Regions from separate parts of the Paenibacillus sp. ALE2 genome, predicted to be linked through region 1. Evidence: riboswitches for the same ligand, from Rfam matches in the RefSeq annotation. Region 1 holds a riboswitch; each other region holds the start of a gene.
What was found. A riboswitch is a leader RNA that binds a small molecule or an ion and turns the genes downstream of it on or off. The one in region 1 is predicted to bind thiamine pyrophosphate.
Positions count from the first base shown of each region.

Region 2: it holds a riboswitch for thiamine pyrophosphate, as region 1 does, so the genes downstream of both, ACXHJ1_RS18575 (thiamine phosphate synthase) here and tenA (thiaminase II) in region 1, are expected to answer to the same signal.
Region 3: it holds a riboswitch for thiamine pyrophosphate, as region 1 does, so the genes downstream of both, thiC (phosphomethylpyrimidine synthase ThiC) here and tenA (thiaminase II) in region 1, are expected to answer to the same signal.
Region 4: it holds a riboswitch for thiamine pyrophosphate, as region 1 does, so the genes downstream of both, ACXHJ1_RS04490 (ABC transporter substrate-binding protein) here and tenA (thiaminase II) in region 1, are expected to answer to the same signal.

Region 1 is NZ_CM134213.1:2,912,905-2,915,108, forward strand. It holds gene thiM (hydroxyethylthiazole kinase) at 1-446, opposite strand, end outside; gene tenA (thiaminase II) at 472-1,161, opposite strand; TPP riboswitch at 1,294-1,396, opposite strand; gene ACXHJ1_RS12780 (NAD-dependent malic enzyme) at 1,466-2,204, opposite strand, start outside.
Region 2 is NZ_CM134213.1:4,233,602-4,235,805, forward strand. It holds gene ACXHJ1_RS18570 (ABC-F family ATP-binding cassette domain-containing protein) at 1-623, shown strand, start outside; TPP riboswitch at 709-817, shown strand; gene ACXHJ1_RS18575 (thiamine phosphate synthase) at 1,134-1,727, shown strand; gene thiO (glycine oxidase ThiO) at 1,785-2,204, shown strand, end outside.
Region 3 is NZ_CM134213.1:706,811-709,014, reverse strand. It holds gene ACXHJ1_RS02850 (IclR family transcriptional regulator) at 1-705, shown strand, start outside; TPP riboswitch at 823-934, shown strand; gene thiC (phosphomethylpyrimidine synthase ThiC) at 1,121-2,204, shown strand, end outside.
Region 4 is NZ_CM134213.1:1,063,524-1,065,727, forward strand. It holds gene ACXHJ1_RS04480 (bifunctional 2',3'-cyclic-nucleotide 2'-phosphodiesterase/3'-nucleotidase) at 1-16, opposite strand, end outside; gene ACXHJ1_RS04485 (pyridoxamine 5'-phosphate oxidase family protein) at 235-669, opposite strand; TPP riboswitch at 938-1,047, shown strand; gene ACXHJ1_RS04490 (ABC transporter substrate-binding protein) at 1,243-2,204, shown strand, end outside.

The DNA.
Region 1 (2,204 bases):
GCACTGTCGCCTGCATCTACCCCTTTAATTTCTCGGGCTTCTCCGATCAGATGAGCGACTTCGGCTGCATTGCCTCGTACTAGTGAGATGTTAACCTCGTTTAGAATTCGTAGTGCTGACTCGGTTCTAAAGCTAGTCGCTCCTGCACCGACCGGATCTAACAGAACTGGAACACCGTGAGCATTCGCCGATTGTCCAGCAAGGATCATGGCATCCACCAGCTCACGGTTTAGCGTACCGATATTTAACACGACGGCGCCCGCTATTTTGGCCATATCTGCTACTTCCTCGGGTGCATAAGCCATCACCGGGGAGGCCCCTAGTGCATATAGGCCGTTGGCTGTAAAGTTGGTGACCACCACATTGGTTATATTATGAACGAGGGGGTTGCTGTTTTGTACCTTTGTCAGGAGCGCCGAATAACTTTGTTCCCATATATTCATCATGTTTATCCTCTCTCATCTATACTGATTATTCCAAGACCGTAGCGCGCATCTGGACGGGCCATTGTTCCTGCTTATAAGCCATATCCCAGAACATATATTCCAGCTGGCAGCTTAGCATAAAATGCTCAATCATCCGCTCTCGCTCGGCAGCCGTGGCGACTTTCGCCCAAGCATCCACACGCTCTCGATATTTGAAGGTTACATCTTCAATTTGGTTGCCATAGAAGCAAATCCACTCATAGAACGGATGAGACTCGTCTGGTCTTACCTCATCCATTAGCCTGCGTCCAATTTCAAGATATGTCCATGGACATGGTAGCAGCACGGCCATGATTTCCCCAAGACTACCCTCATGTGCGACGGTCAGCATATGGCGGATATAATGATGAGCGGACGGAGCGAGTGGATATCCCTGCATCTCTTCATAGGTGACACCTGCGATAGCACAAAAATTTTGATGCGGATGAACCTCGCTGTTGAGAATAAAAGAGATCTGTTCGTTAAATACAGCCATATCCTCCCGGCTCGTGCTTTTGGAGATTGCGATGCCGTAAATCCGCATGTAGGCGTTCAAATATTCAAAGTCTTGTTTTACATAGTGAATCAGCTGTTCCCTTGTTAAATTTCCTTCAGCAATACCTCTCACAAAGGGATGCTCATAAATGGCTTGAAAAATGCCATCCGCCTGCTGACGGAGCTCTTGCGAAAAACTCATTTCCCCACCTCCAACAAAAATGGAGAATAAGAAGTCCCGTAAGATACAATTCTCGGAACAATGCCAAAAAGCCGCCCCGAAAACTGGAGCGGCTTCAACATAGGTTCAATGCGCAAAAACGCCTGAAACCCTATATAGAAGGCTCCACTTTCCTACGCTAGTACGAACTAGATCAGGTTCAAAGGGTCCAAGATTCATTCTTGTCTCAGCCATAATGGCTCCCCTAGTGGACTTTCCTATTCTTTTGACTAATACTGTACATTCGTTCCTATGTTATGTCAAATTGCTTATGCCTAGTGAAGGATTAGTGAGGGTGATGGATTACACTTTCCACGGCTTTGACCCTCACATATTCCGGTTTCCACATTGCATCCCGAATGGCTTGCTCAATATCTGGAAGGTGTGCCTGAGCTACCTGATCCTGAATTGCGGCCTTCGCTACCGCAACCGCAACCGCAAACGAAACATCACGTAATTTTCGAATATGGGGCAGCAGTGCGCCGCCAAGTTCATTCGAATCTACGGCGTTGGCAACGGCATCAGCTGCTGCGGTAAACATGGAAGGAGTGATTCGTTTGGCCTTGACCACAATTGCGCCTAGACCCAGTCCCGGGAAAACAAAGGCATTGTTCGCCTGACCAATTTCAAATTTCGTACCGTTATAGGTGACGGGCTCAAAGGGACTTCCCGTAGCAATCAATGCTTTGCCATCAGTCCATCGTATCAAATCCTCGGGTACCGCTTCAGCCAGATTGGTAGGATTGGACATGGGCATAATGATCGGGCGTTCCACATGCTTTGCCATTTCCTTGATAATCTCTTCAGAAAAGGCACCCGCTACACCGGAAGTCCCAATTAAGATTGTAGGTTTTACCTGACGGATGACCTCCAACAACGGTATTTTGCCGTCTTCCGATCGGGCCCATGAGCTGATTTCTTCCTTTTTACGCACATATGGTTTCTGATAATCGAGTACATCTTCCATATCGTCCGTTAATAGCCCACGATAATCAAAGGCCCAAAACGACCTGAAAGAATCTTCT
Region 2 (2,204 bases), 1.3 Mb from region 1:
CAACCTTTCAGTTCAAAGAAGCCCGTGCGAGCGGGAAAACGGTTTTTGAGGGTATTGATTTTGAAATTGGCTACACTCATGCCCTTTTGCCTAAAATGTCCATGACGATCGAACGTGGCGAAAAGATCGCAATTGTTGGCTGCAATGGTGTTGGTAAGTCTACGTTGCTCAAAACCATTCTTGGGAAAATACCTCCAATCAGCGGAAAAACCTATCAAGGGGATTTCTTGCAGCCTGCTTATTTTGAACAGGAAGTAAAGGCGGAGAAAATTACACCGATTGACGATGTATGGAATGAATTTCCGCATTTGAATCAGCATGAAGTACGAGCGCATTTGGCGCGCTGTGGTTTGAAGAATGAGCATATCACCCGGCCTTTGTCTGCGCTTAGTGGTGGAGAACAGGCTAAAGTCCGCCTTTGTAAACTGTTAATGCGTGAGAGCAACTGGGTACTGTTTGATGAGCCTACCAACCACTTGGATGTCAAAGCAAAGGATGAACTCAAACGTGCTTTGAAGGAATACAAAGGGACCGTATTGCTTGTATCCCACGAACCGGACTTTTACGAGGATTGGGTAACCAAAACGTGGAATGTAGAAGAGTGGTCTAGTAAAGTTAACTAAAATCCAGTTCTGACAGATTTCACACAAGGTGGGGTTTGCAGAATTAGGAAAATATGCTAAGCTATCTTTAGCTGATACAATAAAATAGCCACACTAGGGGAGCCGCCCATGCGGCTGAGACGAAATAAATGGATTTCGGACTCTTTGTACCTGATCTGGGTTATGCCAGCGTAGGGAAGTGAGTACTGTACAAACAAGGTAGTAGATCTTTACTTTTGTTTGTGCAGGGAACGATATACGTTTACGGATATAATAGTCCGTTCGATTTTGAACGTTTGTCAAGCCACTTCCTTTGGGAAGTGGCTTTTTGCGTTTCGTTCATCCTCATTTGTTCGAGCTTCCGTAGACGGATTTACATATGATCTCCTTTCATTATTGCTGGTACATGTGGCTGGCTCCGTATGATATTACCCAATAGGGAGCTGCAACAATATAGTTCAGCTTATACGATTATTTTATATTTTTTAGTCCAAGTGAGGTGAAAATGAGATCGAATTACACGTAATTACGATGGAAAGTGTCTCCTGTGTGGATGTACCCAAAGTGGCTGCCGCTATTTGTCCTTATATTCATTATGTACACGCACGTTCGAAACAGAAGGGTGCCTCTGCTTTGCTTTCTTTGACTCGTAGCATGATCGAGCAGGAAGTTCCTTTGCAGCAAATTGTAGTAAATGACCGTATGGACGTAGCTTTACTTACCTTGGCAAGAGCTGTCCAGCTACCTGCTAATGGGTTATCTGTGATGGATGCGAAAAGTCTGCTTCCAGTGGATACACGCTGTGGAGTGTCTGTACATTCCTTGGAGGAGGTGCAGACCGCTGAGCAGGGGGGAGCAGACTATGTACTATTTGGTCATGTATATGAGACCTATTGTAAGGCCGGTCTTGTACCGCGGGGTGTAGCACAGCTTGAACGCATTTGCAGATTGTCGGCCATTCCGGTGATAGCGTTGGGAGGCATACAACCTCATCATGTTCCAGAGCTCTATCATGCCGGAGCAAGCGGAATTGCGGTGATGTCTGGTATATGGGAAGCAGAGTCACCCGTTGCAGCAGCGATGGAATATAGGCGAATGGTAGATCTTGTAGTTCACGACCTGTAGCAAGAAAACGAGACGAAGGGAAAGCAGAATGCTCACCGGAGAGGAGACACGGAACATATGTCAAAGACACATACAGAGAAAAAAGCAATAGGACACGCAGAATGCTTGGTCATAGGCGGGGGTGTGATCGGCAGTGCCATTGCTTATCATGTGGCTAAGGAGGGACGAAGTACAATTATGCTGGAACGATGTATCCCCGGTGAGGGAGCATCAGGAGCAGCGGCGGGAATGCTGGCAGCGGAAAGTGAAGAGTTCTCAGACCTTGAGCTGGCACGATTTGCTCGCGCAAGTCGAGATGCATTCCCTGACCTTGTCTGTGATTTGGAGCGTTTATCGGGTATTTCAGTTGATTTTCGTACAGAAGGTTTTGTGACCCCTTTTCGTTCAGAAGCAGAGGGCCAAAGACGCTGGAATGCTGCGAATATCCGAGAGGATGATAGCCCTATTTGGTGGGATGCCAGGGAATTGGCTCGACGG
Region 3 (2,204 bases), 2.2 Mb from region 1:
GCACTTGATATACTGCTGTGTTTTACCGCAGAATCTGATCTTGGTCTAACGGAGATTGCCTCCCAAATTGGTCTACATAAAAGCACTGTTCATCGTCTTTTGACTACGCTGGAGGATCGGGGATTTGTCGTTCGGAATGCCGAAACGGAAAAATATAGGCTTGGTTTTCGCATATGGGAGCTGTCCACGCATCTGTCCCAAAGCGATGAGCCGGCGGTGTTGTTACAGCCTGCAATGGAAGGACTGCGTGATCGCTTAGGGGAAACGGTCAGCTTGTACCTGCGGGATGGAAGCATGCGTATTCGCATACAAGCCGTGCAGAGCAATCAGGCGATCCGCAGGGTTGCGCCTGTGGGTGCGTGTATGCCGCTGGCTGTGGGAGCCTCCAGCAAGGTGCTGGCGGCCTTTATGCCACCACAGGAGCTGGAGGTGTTGCTAAGCAGTGAAGAATGGCCACCTTCGGTAGACCCGGAGGTTTATAAAGCCCAGCTGCAGGACATTCGTGAGAAGGGCTATGCGACCAGCTATGAAGAACGTGAGCCAGGAGCTGCGGCTGTGGCCGCGCCTATTGTGAACCGAAAGGGACAGGTCACGGCGGCTTTATCTGTATCCGGCCCGGTCAGTCGACTTGCGCCCGAGACGCTGCATGAGTTTGCACCGATTTTGATCGAAGCAGCCAAGGAAATGGGGCTTATGCTTCCGTGACAGTAATCAATACAAAAGGAAATCATACAAGGGTTGCCAAAGCTATAAATTTAAAGTAGTCTGATAGAGATGGCGGTATGTCTGTTATAGCCACCAATTCATGTGAATAGAAAGTATCACAGTTACTGGGGGAGCCTGTAATGCGGGCTGAGATGGAATCAGGCAAGATTCCGGACCCTTTGCACCTGATCTGGATCATACCAGCGTAGGGAAGTAATCGGCCATTGAAATGTATACGCAGCTGCTGTCTACGACCGCGCATTGGAATATGATTATTCCACGTGCGATCGGTTTGGATAGCTGTTTCGTTTGATTAGCCGGTTCCCTAGGGAACCGGCTTTTTTGCATAGATCAGCGCCACCCTGGGAATGGTTCGGATCGGTGTGTCATTTCAACGAAACGGGAGGAATGGACCATGAAACCGACAGAAACAAAAGGAACAAAAGAAACAGGAGTGAAATCAGCAGATGCAGGATTGGCAGGAATAATAGAAGTAGAGGGAGAGAAGGCCAAAGCGGAGCAAGCCAGTGGGCTAAAGCCCTTTCCGGGGAGCCGTAAGGTGTATATTCAAGGTTCTCGGCCGGATATTGCTGTGCCTGAGCGTGAAATCGCGCTAAAACCCACACATACGCCGCAGGGAACCGAGTATCATGAGCCACTGCGTGTATACGATACCAGCGGTCCGATGACGGACGAAGCCTACCAGGTCGACATCCGTCAGGGATTGCCACCATTACGGCGAGCTTGGGCACTGGAACGGGGAGATGTGGAGGCTTATGAGGGCCGCGCCGTCAAGCCGGAGGATAACGGGATGAAGCCTGGTTCCAAACGGGAGACAGTGGAATTTCCCGGCGTGACCAACCGTCCGCTACGGGCCTCGCAAGGACGCACCGTGACGCAAATGCACTATGCGCGGCAAGGGATCATTACGCCTGAAATGGAATTCGCGGCGATCCGCGAAGGCGTAGAGCCCGAGTTTGTACGACAGGAGCTGGCGGCTGGACGAGCTATTTTACCTTCAAATATCAATCACCCGGAAAGCGAACCCATGGTCATTGGGCGCCAATTTCACGTAAAGATCAATGCAAACATTGGAAATTCCGCGGTTACGTCCTCCATCGAGGAGGAAGTGGAGAAGATGGCCTGGGCTGTACGCTGGGGCTCAGACACCGTCATGGACCTGTCTACAGGCCGGAATATTCATACAACGCGCGAATGGATCATCAGGAATTCTCCCGTACCGATTGGAACGGTGCCGCTATATCAGGCACTGGAAAAGGTGAACGGCGAAGCTGAGAAGCTGACGTGGGAGCTGTATCGAGACACGCTGATTGAGCAGGCGGAGCAGGGAGTGGACTATTTTACGATCCATGCGGGTGTATTGCTGCGATATATACCGATGACGGCGAATAGAATGACGGGAATTGTATCCCGGGGCGGGTCGATCATGGCAGCCTGGTGCCTTGCACACCATCAGGAGAATTTTTTGTATACGCATT
Region 4 (2,204 bases), 1.8 Mb from region 1:
TTTTACGAAATAACAAAATATACCCCTCCTCATTAAGGTGTATGCCTCATATACATACTTTTGCACATATATGTAAGCTTTGAACCCACCATTCCTATTTTAATCCAACGCCAGACAAAAGAGTAGTCATTTGCTTAAAATATTTATGAAAAAATAATTATTTTGCTTATAAAAAAAGCCAGTAAATCTCCTAAAAAAATTGGAAATTTACTGGCTTGTCCGTTTATATTGTTTCTATTTCGTCCACACCTGGCGCTCCGTTTGTTGACCCACGTACTCAATACGAGTTGGATTGACGTCTAAAATGACATAATCGGGATCATCTGGTCCGGAAAACCATTTTTTCAGAGAATCATTCCACACTTGTTTGCGTAACCCCTCATCAGCTGTAATCTGGACGGTAGCCTCCACTTCCAAGACTTCCTTCGTGCCACCCACTTCATAGCCCAGCAGCAAATAAGCATTCGGATTGTCCTTTAGCTCATCCACTTTATGTGTTTTGCGATCCGTCGCCAGATGAATGTTCATTCCATCGTTAAAAAGGGCCATATAGCGTACTTTCGGCTTTCCGCCCTCTACCGTACCTAACGAGCAAAATTTGTTGTTATCCAAAGCCTTCACAATGGCTTGTTCCAGCTGACTGCGATCCAGTGTCTCCGTTTTACCCACAGTACAACAACTCCTTTTTACGAATTAGAATTCTATAGGGCTATGCCACTTGGCACCAGCTCTCCTAAACATACAGTGTAGCTGTTCTAAAAATAACATGACCAAACAGATCTGAATGATTCATGTTCATTTTCAGATCAAAGCTCACAGTAAAAGTGTACCCTGTCGTTCGGCAAATGAACCGTGAGCGCTTCCTCAAAGCTGGACAGACCCGCTTTCAAGGCATATAATCGTCGTAGTAAACCCGAATAAACGAACCCATTAAACCATACAATGCCAGGGGTGCTGGAATCGGCCGGCTGAGAGTGTGTCCCAAGACACTGACCCTTACAACCTGATCTGGGTAATGCCAGCGTAGGAATGCTTAAGCAAGATGTGCCTTTTATTAAAACAGGACATCCCTTACTTTGGTATATACAAGCGCAAGCGTCCCGGAATCTCGGGACGCTTTTTTTGTTGAAGATAAAGTTGTTGGAAAGATTGCTTCCGGCAGATGTGATTTTTGTGAAAATGGGGAATATAAACTGTCTGATTGGACGGATAACGGGTAATTAAAAAGGAGAGAACACAACGATGAAGCGCATGAAAATGTTAAGCCTGGGTCTGATCAGTCTGTGGCTCATGGCTATGACTCTGACCGCTTGCGGCGGCAATCCCCCTACATCTCAAAAGGAGGTTCCTGCTGCCGACACTTCAACGTCTACCTCGGCAAAGGGGCTCAAAGATGTTAAAGTCGTGCTCGACTGGACACCCAATACGAATCACACGGGACTCTATGTCGCCAAGGACAAAGGATTTTACGAAAAAGCAGGCTTAAATGTCCAAATCGTTCAACCAGGTTCAGGAGGAGCCGACCAAATGGTTGCTTCGAATGCTGCACCTTTTGGTATCAGCTATCAAGAAGGCGTCACTCAGGCTCGCATCCAAGGCGTACCGCTCGTATCCATCGCTGCGGTGATTCAGCATAACACCTCTGGCTTCGCAGCTCCGGTAGACCGCGGAATTAAAAGCCCGAAAGATTTCGAGGGTAAAAGCTACGGCGGCTGGGGTTCTCCTGTAGAAGAAGCGGTCATGAAATCCATCATGGATTCAGACCAAGGTGATGTGAGCAAAGTGAAAATCGTCAATATGGGCAATGCAGACTATTTTACAGCCGTGAAGCGGGATATTGACTTTGCCTGGATTTTCTACGCATGGACCGGGATTGAGGCCGAGCTTCGAGGCGAGCCCTTGGATATGCTGTATGTAAAAGATTATTCCAAAAGTCTCGATTACTATACACCTGTAATTGTGAGCAATGAACAGACGATAAAAAATGATCCTGACCTAGTCAAAGCGTTCATGGATGCTACCGCACAAGGCTATGAATACACTATCGCCCATCCAGAAGAAGCGGCGAATATCTTAACTAAAGCTGTGCCAGAGCTGGACAAAAAACTGGTACTTGCTAGCCAAAAATGGCTAAGCCCGCGTTATCAGGACGATGCCACGCAATGGGGCTTACAAAAAGCAGAGGTATGGCAAAACTACTCGGA